One region of the Streptomyces sp. NPDC093568 genome, then DNA from elsewhere that is predicted to be linked to it. Evidence: riboswitches for the same ligand, from Rfam matches in the RefSeq annotation. Region 1 holds a riboswitch; each other region holds the start of a gene.
The links. Region 1 has a riboswitch for cyclic di-AMP ahead of ACIRD7_RS34400 (NlpC/P60 family protein). Riboswitches for the same ligand answer to the same signal wherever they lie in the genome.
Positions count from the first base shown of each region.

Region 2: linked by a shared signal. The riboswitch ahead of ACIRD7_RS27365 (NlpC/P60 family protein) and the one ahead of ACIRD7_RS34400 (NlpC/P60 family protein) in region 1 are both predicted to bind cyclic di-AMP.
Region 3: linked by a shared signal. The riboswitch ahead of ACIRD7_RS31245 (M23 family metallopeptidase) and the one ahead of ACIRD7_RS34400 (NlpC/P60 family protein) in region 1 are both predicted to bind cyclic di-AMP.
Region 4: linked by a shared signal. The riboswitch ahead of ACIRD7_RS05005 (LysM peptidoglycan-binding domain-containing M23 family metallopeptidase) and the one ahead of ACIRD7_RS34400 (NlpC/P60 family protein) in region 1 are both predicted to bind cyclic di-AMP.

Region 1 is NZ_JBIWJD010000010.1:293,060-296,911, forward strand. It holds gene ACIRD7_RS34395 (NAD-dependent epimerase/dehydratase family protein) at 644-1,702, shown strand; cyclic di-AMP (ydaO/yuaA leader) riboswitch at 1,844-2,020, shown strand; gene ACIRD7_RS34400 (NlpC/P60 family protein) at 2,029-3,657, shown strand.
Region 2 is NZ_JBIWJD010000007.1:175,493-179,344, reverse strand. It holds gene ACIRD7_RS27365 (NlpC/P60 family protein) at 230-1,411, opposite strand; cyclic di-AMP (ydaO/yuaA leader) riboswitch at 1,420-1,584, opposite strand; gene pcrA (DNA helicase PcrA) at 1,947-3,852, shown strand, end outside.
Region 3 is NZ_JBIWJD010000008.1:458,159-462,010, forward strand. It holds gene ACIRD7_RS31230 (dihydrofolate reductase family protein) at 1-457, shown strand, start outside; tRNA gene ACIRD7_RS31235 (tRNA-Met) at 570-643, shown strand; gene ACIRD7_RS31240 (PP2C family protein-serine/threonine phosphatase) at 745-1,830, shown strand; cyclic di-AMP (ydaO/yuaA leader) riboswitch at 2,078-2,235, shown strand; gene ACIRD7_RS31245 (M23 family metallopeptidase) at 2,247-3,272, shown strand; gene ACIRD7_RS31250 (PrsW family intramembrane metalloprotease) at 3,381-3,852, opposite strand, start outside.
Region 4 is NZ_JBIWJD010000001.1:1,165,717-1,169,568, forward strand. It holds gene ACIRD7_RS05000 (alpha-galactosidase) at 1-1,740, shown strand, start outside; cyclic di-AMP (ydaO/yuaA leader) riboswitch at 2,048-2,206, shown strand; gene ACIRD7_RS05005 (LysM peptidoglycan-binding domain-containing M23 family metallopeptidase) at 2,211-3,188, shown strand; gene ACIRD7_RS05010 (SGNH/GDSL hydrolase family protein) at 3,467-3,852, shown strand, end outside.

The DNA.
Region 1 (3,852 bases):
TTTCCCCCTCCTTATCCCTGTCTCGGGCACCGGGACATGGGCACCAAGAGACGGCAGGGAGATGTGCCGGACGGGTGCGCGAGCAGCCCCCGCGGGTCGATGGCGGCGGCCGGCGCACCGCATCAGTTTCCCCCGTCGGTACCCCGGACTTGTCGGCCGTCCGGGCCAAGCAATGCGCTTGTGACTCCTGATGCTCGAGTGCTCAATCCACCTTGGTGTGTTCGAAGTTGACCGAGCAAGGTGGCTTCAGGCCACCCAGGGCGGGGGTTTGGTGAAGGCGCCCTCCCGGTATCCGCACGACCTGCCTGCGCGCCCCGGCCAGGTGGTTCACAGATTCTGCACAGCGGGTGCGGTCGCGGGACACCGGGCGAGCCTCGAGCCGTAGGAGAACCCACCCACACCCCCCGTTCGACTGGTCGTACGTACGTACGACCTCCCCGAGTCGTACACAACCTTCAGTGGCTGGTTTTCCAGGGGTGACGCGAATCCGCCCCATGGAGAGCCCGTCACCGGGGAAGGCGTGGATGGAGGTGCGACCGGCGAAGGCGTGGATGGAGGTGCAACCGGCGAAGGCGTGCATGGAGGTGCACCGGAAACGCCGCTACCGTGATCGACCGGCTTCCGCGCGAGCGAAGGAGTGAGGGTGGGCGCACACCGGTCGACGGCCGTGCTGGTGACCGGCGGCAGTGGGTTCGTCGGGAGTCATCTGGTGAAACGGCTGCTGGAGCGCGGCCACCGGGTCCACGCCACCGTCCGGAGCACGGCCGCGACGGCCAAGCTGCGGCCGCTGCGGGAGATGCAGGAGGCCCACCCCGACCAACTGTCACTGTTCGAGGCGGACTTGCTGACCGAGGGCTCCTTCGACGAGGCGATGTCCGGGTGCCGGACGGTGTTCCATGTGGCGTCGCCGTTCCGGATGCCGGAGAAGATCAAGGACGGCCGCCGGGAGATGGTCGACCCGGCCCTGCTGGGCACGCGCAACGTGCTGGCGGCCATCGAGCGGACACCCACCGTGGAAAGGCTCGTCCTCACCTCCACCGTGGGTGCGATCTTCGGCGACTACGCGGACGTCCTGGCGATGGACGACGGGGTGCTGTCGGAGCGGTACTTCAACACCACCAGCACGGTGGAGAACAACCCGTACCACTACGCGAAGACGGTCGCCGAACGCGCCGCCTGGGACGCGGCGGCCGCGCAGGGCCGCTGGCGCATGGTGGCGGTCAACCCCGGCCTGGTCCTGGGGCCGTCCCTCACACCCGCGTCGGAGTCGGGGAGCCTGTTCCTGCTTCAGGAGCTGTTCCAGGGCTACTTCTTCTACGGCGCTCCGGACTTCAGCTTCACCACGGCGGACGTGCGCGATGTGGCCGACGCACATATCGCCGCGGCCGAGAACCCGGACGCCAAGGGCCGTTACATCGTGGCCCGCGAAACCATGACGTCGTTCCACGAGATGTCGCGCATCCTGCGGACCCGGCGCCCCCGCGACCTCCGCCTCCCGCGCACCGCCCTTCCGCACTGGCCGGTGCGCGTCCTGGGCCCCGCCTTCGGACTGAGCCAGGACTACATCCGCAGACACCTCGGCATCCGGTTCCGGGTGGACAACAGCCGCAGCGTGAGCGAACTGGGCATCACCTACCGCCCGATCGAGGAGACCCTCCTCGACCACTACGAAGCGTGGCGACACCGGCGCGCCGCGGAGTGAACACGCCTTCCCGCGCCCGCTAGCGTCGAAGGTCACAGAAACGTATCGGACATTTAACGCCTCAACCTTCACGGGAGGCGCACAAGTTGGTTAGGTTACGGCTCAGGCCGCACGACGACCTCCGGCGAACCCCGCCGGGACGTGCGGCCTCCGCCTAATCCGGCGCGCCCCCGCAAGGGCGACCGGAGCCGGGGACCCAACCGAACTTGGGGTGAATCGGCCCAACTGCCCTTCGGGGCAGGGGCCGTAGGGCACACCTTCCGGAACCTACCGCCCGAACCCGTCAGCTAACCCGGTAGGCGGAGTACGGAAGGAGTACGTCGCCCATGGCGCCGGAAGGCACCGCGCGGCCGGGGGCTCTCAGCCTGCCCGGCATGCGCAACTCCGCACTCGCGTCGGCGGCCCTCACCTCGGTGGCGCTGCTCGGCCAGACGGCGGGCGCCACCCCCTCGTTCGCGGACGAGACGCCCACCCGCGAAGAGGTCAGCCGACACGTCACCTCGCTCTACGACCGCGCCGAGACCGACTCGGGGACTTTCAACGCCACCCGCGCGTCGTCGACGGGACCGCGCAAGCGCGCCGCCCGCCCGGCGGACGCCCGGTCCGCGCCCGCCGCCGCGTCCCGTGCCGCGGAGAGCCGGCGTGACGATCCCTCGCTGGACAGCGTGACCCGGCAGTGGTTCGACGCCGCACGCGCAAAGCTGGGTCCGACCGTGCCGGCGGTGCTGCCGAGCGACAGGACACCCGACCGGCCCGCGCCCCGGCGTCCCGCGCGTGCGGCGACCGGCCTCGAGCGGGCACTGGACTCGTCGGGGCGCCCGGCGCTGGAGCTGCCGGCGGCCCCTGCCGCCGCGCTACCGGCCGCTGGTGCCGCCGAGTTGACGGCCGAGCCGGCGATTGGCGCGGGCCCCATGGCGGAACTGACCGCCGGCCCGATGGCCGCCCTGCCGGCTGCCCCGGAGGTGTTGGGGGCGTCGGGGGCATCGGGGGTATTGGGTGCGTCGGGGGCATTGGGGGCGGACGCTCAGGCCACCCAGGTCCTCCCGCCCGTCCTCGCCCTCCCGGCCGGGACGGCTCCGGAGACGAACCTGGCCCCCGCACCGGCCGCCGAGCCCCAACAGCGCTCCGCGCTGCGGTCCTCCAAGGAGCAGAACCAGCGCAAGCTCGACCAGGCCCGCACTCTGCTCTCCACGTACGTCGCACGGCAGAGCGACCCGCTCACGGCACCGGCCGCCGCTTTGCCCGCCGCCGACATCTGGAGCACCACGCCGGACCCGGTCCAGCCCTCGGCGGACGCGCAATGGCAGGCGCTGCAGGCACAGTCGGCGGCCGACCTCACCACGGTCCCGCCCGGGGCGACGGCTGGGCCGACGACGACACAGGCACTGACCACGCCACCACAGACCACAGCGGCTGAGACCGCCACGGCTTGGACCACGACGACCCCGGCTCAGACCGCACCGGCCTGGACCACGACCACCCAGGCCCAGACCGCACCGGCCTGGACCACGACGACCTCAGCCCTTACAGCCCCCGCCCCCGACCCCGCTCCCGAACGGACCCTCGGAACGAGCCCGGCAATCACCTCCACGGGATCCCAGGACACCCGAGCCATCCGCGCCCTGGAGTTCGCCCGCGCCCAGTTGGGCAAGCCGTGCGTCCTGGGCACGACAGGACCGGGCTCCTTCGACGGCCCCGGCCTCACCCAGGCCGCCTACAAGGCCGCCGGCATCTCACTCCCGCGCACCGCGCAGGAGCAGGCGCTCGCCGGGCAGGGAGTCGCCCTGACCCACCTGGAGCCGGGTGACCTCGTCCTGTACCACGCCGGACACGTCGGCATCTACTCCGGCAACGGCATGATGATCCACGCCCCGGGTCCGGGAGCGATCATCCGCGAGGAGTCGATCCACTACGCGGGAGAATCGGCGATCCACAGCGCGATACGGCCCGCCTGACGCACAACCACCCCACCCCACCCCACCCCACCCCACCTCCGACCCGCTAACGGGCCGTCACCACCCCGTCTCCCCGAGGCGGGGTGGTCTTGCGTTGCGCCGTCGCTCCACGCGACCCACGCCGCCACCCACCTCGGCTTTGTCGATACGTCCTGACAAACCCATTGACATCACCTGTGGACGGCCGCATAGTAC
Region 2 (3,852 bases), on a different contig from region 1:
TGGGGGGGGGGGGGGGGGGGGGGCCCGCCGGGGGGGGGGGGGGGGGGGGGGGGGGGGGCCGGGGCGGGGGGGTGTCCGTCCTCGGACCGGCGGTTGGGGTTGGGGCGGTTGTGCTGTTTCTTGACGCCGGCCACTGCGGGCGGACACCCCCCGGCACGTCCCCTTCCCGCCGTACGCGGGTGCGGCGCCGTTGGGGTGCCCTCTCGACGTCGTGTGTGTGCGTGGTCGGTCAGGCGGGGCGGACCACGCTGTGGATCGACGACTCGCCGTCGTAGTAGATCGACTCCTCGCGGACGTACGCGCCCGGCTTCGGGGCGTGGATCATCATGCCGTTGCCGATGTAGATGCCCACGTGGGTGATGTCGTCGTAGAAGAAGACCAGGTCGCCGGGCTGGGCATTGGCGAGGGAGACTGTGGTGCCGGCGTTGACCTGGTCGTAGGTGACGCGCGGGATGTCCACGCCGGCGGCCTTCCAGGCGGCCTGGGTGAGGCCGGAGCAGTCGTAGGAGTCCGGGCCGGTGGCGCCCCAGACGTACGGCTTGCCGATCTGGGAGCGGGCGAAGGCCAGGGCCTTCTCGGCCTTGGTGGCGTAGGAGCTGTCCGAGGAGGAGTCTGAGGTGCCCGAGTCGGACGGGGTCTCGGCGCTCTCCTGCTGCTGGGCGGCTGCGGCGGCTGCGGCGGCTTCCTCGCGCTGGCGCTCGGCCTCCGCCTGCTGCCGGGCCAGTTCGGCCGCCTTGCGCGCGGCCTCCTCCTGCTTGCGCCTCTCGATCTCGGCGAGGCGGGCCTTCTCCTCCGCCGTCAGCTTCGAGAGAAGTTCGCGTGCGGCGGAGAGCTTCTGCTGGACGGTGGTCTTGGCGCTCTGGAGGTCGTTCTGCGAGTCGGTGAGCGTCTGAAGGCTCTCGGTGGCCTCCTGGCGCTTCTTCATCGTCGCGGACTGCTCGGTGAAGTACTCGTCGACCGATTCCTTCTGACGGTCCGTCATGCGGCCCATCAGCTGGGACTGGTCGAAGTAGTCCTGCGGGGTGTCCGCGAGCAGGAAGGTCGCCGTGTCGGGGGCCGCCGCGCCGGTGCGGTACTGGGCGGCGGCGTTGCGGCCGAGTTCCTCGCGGGCCTCGTTGAGCTTCTGGGTGCGCTGGGCGACGTCGTCGAGGAGGGTGTCGACGCGCTTGCGCTGCTTCGCGGTCTTCTCCTTGGCCGCGTTGTACTTCTCGGTCGCCGTCTCCGCCTGGCGGTAGAGGTCGTCGACCTTCTTCTCGACCTCTTCGAGGCTGGGCTTGTCGTCCGTCGACGGGCTGGCGTTGGCCGTCTGGGACAGCAGGGCCACGGATGTGAGGGCGGCCGTGGCGAGGGCAGGGGTGCGTATGCCTGCTACGCGCGTACCGGCGGGACGCGACTTGCGGTGCGACGCCAAGGGAGGCGACTCCTTCCATGCTCCGCCTACCGAGTTAGCTGTCGGGTTCGGGCGGGTGGTTCGGAAGGGTTGCCCTACGGCCGTCCCGGGAAGGGAAGTCGGGCCGATTCACCCCAAGTTCGGTGGGTCCCCGGCTCCGGTCGTCGTGACGCCGGACTCGGCGGAGGCCGCGCGGCCCGGCGTCGTTCGCCGGTGGGGGTCGTACGGCCTGCCCGGCACGGTAGCCAACTCGTGTGGCGTCTGTGAAGGTTGATGTTCGATATGCCCGATACATTTTCGTGACCTTGGAGTCAGTTAGCGTCGGGGGTGGTTGTTTGGGGTGATTGTGGGACGGTCTGTGTGGATCTCCGGGGGGTTGCGGGTTCTGTCTTGTTTGTTGGGTGATGTGACAGGCCTGACCTGGTGGTCGCGGCGCGTAAAGGCCTGGTCGCGGGGGGTGAGGGCGGGTGGCGTGGAAGATCGTTGGGATTCGGAATGGGTGATGTTTCCGGGGCGGCGGCGGGCTGTCAGTGGGGCGGCCTAGACTCGGAGAGCGATGAGCAGCCTCTTTGACGACAGCTTCCTGGCGGACCTCCAGGCCCCTCGGGCCCATGAGGAAGAGCACCCGCCGCCGCCCGAGGACGATCACGCTCCGGAACCGGTTCCGGACGATCTGTTCGGGGGGAAGTTCGACGTGCCGCCGGACCGGGACGGCCACTACCGCGACGGTGCCCCGCGGCCGGTCATCGACGCCGCCGCGCTGCTGGAAGGGCTGAACGACAACCAGCGCGCCGCCGTCGTCCACTCCGGCACCCCGCTGCTCATCGTGGCCGGGGCGGGCTCCGGCAAGACGCGTGTGCTCACCCACCGCATCGCCCACCTGCTGGCCGAGCGGCAGGTGCATCCGGGGCAGATCCTCGCGATCACCTTCACCAACAAGGCCGCGGGCGAGATGAAGGAGCGCGTCGAGCAGCTCGTCGGCCCGCGTGCGAACGCGATGTGGGTGATGACCTTCCACAGCGCTTGCGTGCGCATTTTGAGGAGGGAGAGCAAGAAGCTCGGGTTCACGTCTTCCTTCTCGATCTACGACGCCGCTGACAGCAAGCGGTTGATGGCGCTCGTGTGCCGGGATCTGGATCTTGATCCCAAGCGGTACCCGCCCAAGTCCTTCAGCGCCAAGATCAGCAACCTGAAGAACGAGCTGATCGACGAGGAGGACTTCGCCGCACAGGCGACGGACGGCTTCGAGAAGACCCTGGCGCAGGCCTACGCCCTGTACCAGTCGCGGTTGCGGGAGGCCAACGCTCTCGACTTCGACGACCTGATCATGACGACGGTCAATCTGCTGCGCGCCTTCCCCGATGTCGCCGAGCACTACCGCCGTCGGTTCCGCCATGTCCTGGTGGACGAGTACCAGGACACCAACCACGCGCAGTACGCGCTTGTGCGCGAGCTCGTCGGGACCAGCGAGCACCCCGTCGACGTGCCGCCCAGTGAGTACGATCTTCTGCCCGCCGAGCTGTGTGTGGTGGGTGACGCCGACCAGTCCATCTATGCGTTCCGGGGCGCCACCATCCGAAACATCCTCCAGTTCGAGGAGGACTACCCGGACGCGACGACGATCCTGCTGGAGCAGAACTACCGCTCCACGCAGACGATCCTGACCGCCGCCAACGCCGTCATCGAGCGCAACGAGTCCCGCCGCCCCAAGAACCTGTGGACCAACGCGGGCGCGGGCGCGCGCATCACCGGCTATGTCGCGGACACCGAGCACGACGAGGCGCAGTTCGTCGCCGACGAGATAGACCGACTGACGGACGCGGGCGACGCGAAGGCCGGCGACGTCGCCGTCTTCTACCGGACCAATGCCCAGTCCCGTGTCTTCGAGGAAGTCTTCATCCGCGTCGGGCTGCCCTACAAGGTCGTCGGCGGGGTTCGGTTCTATGAGCGCAAGGAGGTCCGGGATGTTCTCGCCTATCTGCGGGTGCTGGCCAACCCCGAGGACTCCGTGCCGCTGCGGCGCATTCTGAATGTGCCCAAGCGGGGCATCGGTGACCGTGCCGAGGCGATGATCGACGCCCTGTCGCAGCGGGAGAAGATCAGCTTCCCGCAGGCGCTGCGTCGCGTGGACGAGGCGTACGGCATGGCCGCGCGGTCGACCAATGCCGTCAAGCGGTTCAACACGCTGATGGAGGAGCTCCGTACGATCGTCGAGTCGGGCGCGGGGCCGGCGACGGTGCTGGAGGCGGTCCTTGAACGGACCGGCTATCTCGCCGAGTTGCAGGCTTCCACGGATCCTCAGGACGAGACCCGTATCGAGAACCTTCAGGAACTCGCGGCCGTCGCCCTGGAGTTCGAGCAGGAGTCGGGCGAGGGCGAGGCCGCGGCCGGGCTCGCGGACTTCCTGGAGCGGGTCGCGCTGGTCGCCGACTCCGACCAGATCCCGGACGAGGAGGAGGACG
Region 3 (3,852 bases), on a different contig from region 1:
CCTCCCCGCCGCCGCGGACCGGCACTGGCTGGCGCTGGCCTGCGAGCTGGCGGCGCAGTGCCCGCCGTCCGCGACGGCGTTCAGCGTCGGGGCCGTGGTCGTGGCCGCCGACGGGACCGAGCTGGCGCGCGGGTACTCCCGGGAGGGCGACGATCCGGTGGTGCACGCGGAGGAGGCGGCGCTGGCGAAGATCGCGCCGGGGGACCCGAGGCTGGCGTCCGCCACCGTGTACTCCAGCCTGGAGCCCTGCACCCGGCGCTCGTCGCGTCCCGTGCCCTGCGCACGGCTGATCCTGGAGGCCGGGGTGCGCCGCGTGGTGACGGCCTGGCGGGAGCCGGACACGTTCGTGACGGGGGCCGACGGCAGCGGGATGCTGGCGGCGCACGGGGTGGAGGTCCTGGTCCTGCCGGAGTACGAACAGCGGGCCAAGGCGCCCAACGCCCACCTGTCGTCCTGACCCGCCGGGTGTGACGCGGCCCGCACAACCGACCGAAAAACCCTGGTCAGAGCCGCCCGCCGGAAACGCGTGTGCTTCGGGTCCTGCGGATGGCGTACTATGGATTCACCGACGCGGGGTGGAGCAGCTCGGTAGCTCGCTGGGCTCATAACCCAGAGGTCGCAGGTTCAAATCCTGTCCCCGCTACTGAAGGCTCAGGGCCGGAACTTCTCAGTTCCGGCCCTGAGTGTTTCCCCGGTCGGCCCCCAGCACTCGCTGCCCGCCCCCTGATCGGCAACCCTGATCAGGTGGAGCAGCGGCGGATCTCATACGCGCGCCGGTTCGTCCGGTTGCTCCCCGCCCTGCTGATCGCGGCAGGTGCCGCGTTCGACCACGTCACCCCCACCGGCTTCACCGGCGCGCCCTTCTTCACGGCGGCTCCGCTGGTAGCCGCTCCCCTCTACTCGCTGCGCGGCACGGTGCTCACCGGTGCCGTCGCCCTCGCCGTACTGCTCGTGCTGCGGGTCCTGAGCGGCGGCCTGACCCGGGCGGAGATCCTCACCGAGCTGGCCACGGTCCTGGTGGTCTCCGTCCTCGCCGTCCTCATCAACGTCCTCGTCCGCCGCAGCGACCAGCGCCTCGCCTCCGCTCGCGAGATCGCCGAGGCCGCCCAGCGCGCCGTGCTGCCGGAACCCGGCGAACGCATCGGCGGGTTCCGGATCGCGGCGCGCTACGAGGCCGCGCAGACCGGCGCCTCCATCGGCGGCGACCTGTACGCCGTGCAGGACAGCCCGCACGGCGTCCGGCTGATCGTGGGCGACGTGCGAGGCAAGGGGATGGGGGCGGTCGGGGCCGTCGCCGTGGTCCTCGGGGCCTTCCGGGAGGCCGCCGAGCAGGAGACCACCCTGGAGGCGGTCGCGCAGCGACTGGAGAGGGCACTGGAGCGGGAGCGCAGGCGGCGCGACGGGGCCTCGGTCCGCGAGGGGTTCACCACCGTCGTACTCGCCGAACTGCCGCACAGCGACGGCGTCGTGCGGCTGGTGAACCGTGGGCATCCCTCCCCGCTGCTGCTGTACGCCGACGGCTCCGTGCGCTCCCTGCCCGCCACCGAACCGGCGCTGCCGCTCGGCATGCGCGAGCTCGGCGCCTGGCCCGACCGGGCCGACGAGGCCGACTTCCCGAGCGGGGCCACACTGCTGCTGTACACGGACGGACTGTCCGAGGCGCGGGACGACAGCGGGCGGTTCTACGACCCCGAAGCGGGGCTCGCCGGGCGGGCCAACGCCCTGCGCGAGCCGGCCGCGTTGCTCGGCGTGCTCGCGGCGGAGGTGCGCCGGCACTCCGGCGGCGGGATGGCGGACGACATGGCGCTCATGGCCGTTCGGCGGCCGTGACCCCCGTTTCTTGATCCTTCTCACCAAGGGTGATCGGATGAGCGCCCTCCGCATAACAACTGACATACCGTCAATACCTGTGGGACTCCTGAGCCTTGGCCAACTCGCCCGATTTAGGCAGCTGATGACCCGTAAGTCCAGGCGAAAATCGTTAATGATCAAGCGGAACAGCTTGGAATCCACACCCCGGGTCTATTAACGTTCGATAACGCAGCGCGGTCGTCCCAGCCGTCACAAGAGGCGGCTCCGTGCTCATGCGCCGAGTCCCGCAAGGGAGCCGGGGAACCACCACCCTGGGGTGAATCGCACGGATTCCGCCGTGGAAGCACGGTTGGTATACGCGCGTAGGAGACCTTCCTGCTCCGAACCCGTCAGCTAACCCGGTAGGCGAGAAGGAAGGAAAGGAGTACGCCCACGTGGCGTCAAACCGGCCTGCTCCGCAAGCCCCGTTCGTGCCGAGTCGGCGCAGTACGGAAACCTTCGGCTACGACAGCTACCGCACCGACGAGGGCCCGTTCGAGGAGTGGAATCCCACCGCGGAGTCCATCCGTCCCGTTCGTGGCAGGCACCGTGTCTCCAAGCAGCGCGGCGGGGGACTCGCCCGCAGCTCCACGGTTCTCGGCGTAGGCGTCATAGCCGCCGTCGGCGCGGGCGGTATGGCCAGCGCGAACAGCGGCAAGCCGCCGGTCGCCATCACCATGCCCGACCTGCCGCTGATCTCCGACGACTCCGCCGAGCCCGCCGAGGACACGGCCACCGCGCTCAGCACGATGGGCGAGACCACCGAGCAGACCGCGCAGGGCGCCTCGGACGCCGGTGAGGCGCTGCGCAGCCGGATCATCGCGCAGGCCGAGCTCCAGCAGGACCAGATCGACACCAAGGCCGCCGAGGCCGCCGTCGCCGCCGCCGAGAAGGAGGCCGCCGCCGCGGTCGCCAAGGCGGAGCAGGAGGCCAAGGAGAAGGCCGCCGCCGCGAAGGCCGCCGCCGAGGAGGAGGCCCGCAAGAAGGCCGAGGCCGAGCGCCTCGCCGAGCTGGCCAAGCAGTTCACGCTGCCGACCTCCTCGTACACCATCACCTCGACCTTCGGTCAGGCCGGCGCCTACTGGTCCTCCGGCTACCACACCGGCCTCGACTTCGCCGCTCCCACCGGGACGCTGATCAAGGCGATCCACTCCGGCACCATCACCTTCGCCGGCTGGGACGGGTCGTACGGCTACAAGACGGTCCTCACCCTCGACGACGGCACCGAGCTCTGGTTCGCTCACCAGTCCTCGATCAGCGTCAGCGTGGGCCAGAAGGTCAACACGGGCGACGTCATCGGCCGCGTCGGCGCCACCGGCAACGTCACCGGCGCCCACCTGCACCTCGAGGTGCACCCCGACGGCGCCGCGAGCGGCATCGACCCGATGGCGTGGCTGCAGAGCAAGGGCCTCACCGTCTGAGGAACCCCACGGGCTCACGGCCCCAGGGCTCCTGAGCATCACCCGACTCCGATCCACCGGCGGTCCCGGCGGCGTCCCCCCGACGCCAGGACTGCCGGTTTTCGGCGTTCAGGGCGAGCGGTAGGGGTTGTACGCCGGGTAGGGCGCCGCCGGCCCGTAACCCTGACCGTACGGCTGCCAGTGGGCGGGCGCCCCGTACCCGTACGCCGGCCAGGCCTGAGCCGACAGCGCGTGCTGCAGCGCCGGCCGGGCGAACTCCCGCCGGGCCCACAGCGCGTGCAGCAACTCCTGCTCCCGTACGACGTAGTCCGCGCCGGCCCGCCCGCGGCGCCCCCGGTGCCGCAGGAACGCCAGCGACGTGGCGTAGGCCTCGTACTGCGCCACCGACCGTGCCGCCGCCCGGCCCCCGTGCCGGCGCGCGTACTGCCGGGCCACCCGCCGGTCCCGCATCGAACCCAGCACGTACGGCTCGCCCGGGGACAGCCACCCGGCGGCCACGTAGGCGGGCAGTTCCTCGCGCACGGTTCTCAGCTCGCGCTGCCGGGTCCAGATCACCAGCCAGGTCAGCAGCCCGAACGCG
Region 4 (3,852 bases), on a different contig from region 1:
GACGGCGGGCTGCACGTCACCCTGCACTACCGCATGCGCGCCGACGTGGTGGAGCGCTGGGTGACCCTGGACAACGAGGGGCCCGTCCTGGAGGTGCTGCGCGCCGACTCGGCCACCTGGACGCTGCCCGACCGGGAGGACTGGCGGCTGTCCCAGCTGCACGGCCGCTGGGGCGCCGAGTCCCGGCTCGCGCAGGCCCCACTCACCTACGGTGAGAAGGTCATCGGCAGCCGGCGGGGCCACACCGGGCACCAGCACCTGCCCTGGGTCGCGCTCGACACGGACGCCACCGAGGAGCGCGGCGAGGTCTACGGCTGCGCCCTCGGCTGGTCCGGCTCCTGGCGCATCGCGGTCGCCCAACTCCCGGACGCGCGCGTGCAGATCACTGGCGGGGCCGGACACGACGACTCGGGCCTGCTCAGCCTCGCGGCGGGGGAGTCCTTCACGACCCCCGTCTTCGCCGGACTGTGGAGCGACGGCGGCTTCGGCGGGGCGAGCCGTGCCTGGCACGCGTACCAGCGCGCGTACGTGATCCCGGACGCCGAGCGGGACCGGCCGGTGCTGTTCAATTCCTGGGAGGCGACCGAGTTCGACATCTCCGAGGAGCAGCAGAGCGTGCTCGCCCGGCGGGCAGCGGCCATCGGGGTCGAGCTGTTCGTGGTGGACGACGGCTGGTTCGGCACCCGCACCAGTGACCGTGCCGGGCTCGGCGACTGGACGCCCAACCCCGACCGCTTCCCGTCGGGTCTCAAGCCGCTCGCCGAGTACGTGCACGCGCTCGGCATGCAGTTCGGCATCTGGGTCGAGCCGGAAATGGTCAATCCGGACAGCGAGTTGTATCGCGCCCATCCGGAGTGGGTTCAGTATCAAACAGGACGAAAGCGGACGGAATTCCGCAATCAGCTCGTCCTGAACCTCGCCCGCGACGACGTCCAGGACTACCTCTGGAAGCAGCTCGACGGGCTCCTGTCCAGCGCCCCGATCGACTATGTGAAGTGGGACTTCAACCGCTGCTTCTCCGATGCCGGCTGGCCGGGCGAGGCGTATCCGCAGCGCCTGTGGACCGACCACGTGCGCGCCCTGTACGGCCTGCTGGACCGGCTGCGCGCCGCTCACCCGGGCGTCGCCTTCGAGTCCTGCTCGGGCGGTGGCGGACGGATCGACCTCGGCGTGCTGAGCCGTACGGACCAGGTGTGGACCTCGGACAACACCGACCCCCTCGACCGGCTCGCCATCCAGCACGGCTTCAGCCAGATCCACCCCGCGCGTGCCATGGCGGCCTGGGTCACCGACAGCCCGAACGCCATGCTCAACCACCGGGCCAGCTCGCTGCGCTTCAGGTTCGTCAGTGCCATGGCGGGTGTGCTCGGGGTCGGCGGGAACCTGGAGCGCTGGACCGAGGAGGAGCTCGCCGAGGCCGGGAAGTGGGTCGCACTCTACAAGGAGATCCGCCCCCTGGTGCAGCGTGGAGACCTCTACCGGCTGCGGCCCCCGCGCGGTGGGCTCAGCGCGGTGCAGTACGTGCTCGGGGACGAGACGGTCGTCCTGGCCTGGCTCCAGGCCCAGAGCTACGGCGAGCCCGTACCGGCCCTGCGGCTGCGCGCCCTGGACCCGACAGCGTCGTACGAATGCCTTGAAACGGGCGAAATTCACCGAGGGGTCGTACTGGTGCATCACGGACTGCGAACCGGCCTGCGGGGCGACCTCGATGCGGCAGTTATTCGCCTCCGTCGCATCTAGGAGTTCTGTCCGAATTGGTGCCTTCATTCCAACTCGCTCTGCAGTGAAGGGAGCTGGAGCAACGTCACGTGAGGAGCGTCATATCCGTGACGTTGCGTCGCCCGTCATGTTCACGTAATTCGCGCGATTTTCAAGGGGCTTTGCGTCGGAAGGCGTCCCGATAATTCACGCAGTGTGACCGGTAATTCCCACAAGGGATCAACGGGAACGCATTCGGACGGAACCCCTCACTTGTTCCCATGCGTCTTCCTCGCTTACGTTCGCCACCAATCCGGACGGACGCCGAATCCTGCCGCCGACCGGACTCCGCGCAAACTCACCCGTCCACGGCAGGAGCGGGGGACCCACAGGTACAACCGCCTGTTCCGGTCTCCGGAACAGGCTTGGGGTCAAGTCGCGTCCCGACGCGGCCGGGCATCTCCAGCCCGCACCCGACAGCTCACCTCGCAGGCGCCGGAGAGGAAATCGCCATGCCCGCGAAGGGTAAGCATCGCCGTCCGAAGTCCCTGCGCTTCACCCGCTCCATAGCCGTCGCCGGAACCGGTGGCGCCGCCCTCGCTCTTCCCCTCATGGGAGCGACCGGCGCCCACGCCGCTCCCGCTCAGTCCGTTTCGGAAAAGGCCGTTCAGTCCCTTCCGGTCGCCGGGCAGAAGTCCGTCGAAAAGAAGGACGCCCAGAAGAAGACGGGCGTGCGGACCTATTCGGTGAAGGTCGGCGACTACCTTTCGAAGATCGCCGACGAGCAGAACGTCAGCGGTGGCTGGAAGCGGCTCTACGCCGACAACCGTGAGGCCGTCGGCTCGGACCCGTCGCTCATCCACCCCGGTCTGAAGCTCTCGATCGGCGGCAAGAAGGCCGCGACGAGCGCCCCCAAGCCGTCGCCGTCCTCCTCCTCTTCGGCGTCCGAGTCGTCGAAGTCCTCCGCGAAGGACTCCTCGGCCTCGAAGTCCTCCGCCTCGAAGCCCTCCGCCGCGAAGAAGGCGACGAAGAAGGCGACGAAGAAGGCGGCCACGACCGCCGAGAACGCGAGCACCGCCACCGGCTTCTCCGCCCCCGTCTCCGGCGCCGCCGTCGGCACCGCGTACAAGGTGGCGGGCAGCATGTGGTCCAGCGGCTACCACACCGGTGTCGACTTCGCCGCCGCGACCGGCACCCCGCTGAAGGCGGTCGGCGCGGGCACCGTCGTCTCGGCCGGCTGGGGAGGCGCGTACGGCAACCAGGTCGTCATCCAGCTCGCCGACGGCTACTACGCGCAGTACGCCCACCTGTCCTCCCTCGGCGTCTCGGCCGGACAGACCGTGACCGCGGGCCAGCAGATCGGCCTCTCGGGTGCGACCGGCAACGTGACCGGACCTCACCTGCACTTCGAGATCCGCACCACCCCGGACTACGGCTCGGACGTGGACCCGGTCGCCTACCTCCGCTCCAAGGGCGTCGCCATCGGCTGACCCCAGCCCGCGCGAAAGCCACCTGCCTGACACGCAGCCGAAGGCCGGACCCCGATCCCCGGGTCCGGCCTTCGGTGTGTCTGCGGAGTGTGAGCGGTGCGTCTGCGGCCCGATCGGGCACCAACACCCCTGCTCAAAAGGCTATTCCGGGTTTGGTGAACACTTGGGGAGTGGCTTATCTCACCGCACGTCAACCCTTTCCTACGGTCGCGTAGGTCACATTCAAAGGTGAATCATGTCCCGACGTGGCAGACGATTCGAAGAGTGACAGCAGATCAGTGATCGGGTCGTACGTCGCGGTGGGGGACAGCTTCACCGAGGGCGTCGGCGACCCCGGGCCCGACGGGGCGTTCGTCGGCTGGGCGGACCGGTTCGCGGTCCTGCTCGCCGACCGGCGCCCCGAGGGCGACTTCGACTACACGAACCTCGCCGTGCGCGGCAAACTGCTCGACCAGATCGTCGAGGACCAGCTTCCGAAGGCCGTCGAACTGGCCCCGGACCTGGTCTCGTTCTGCGCGGGCGGCAACGACATCATCCGGCCCGGCACCGACCCCGACGAGGTGGCCGAGCGATTCGAGCGGGCCATCTCCCGGCTCACCTCCGCCGTCGGCACCGTCATGGTGACGACCGGCTTCGACACCCGTGGCGTGCCCGTGCTCAAGCA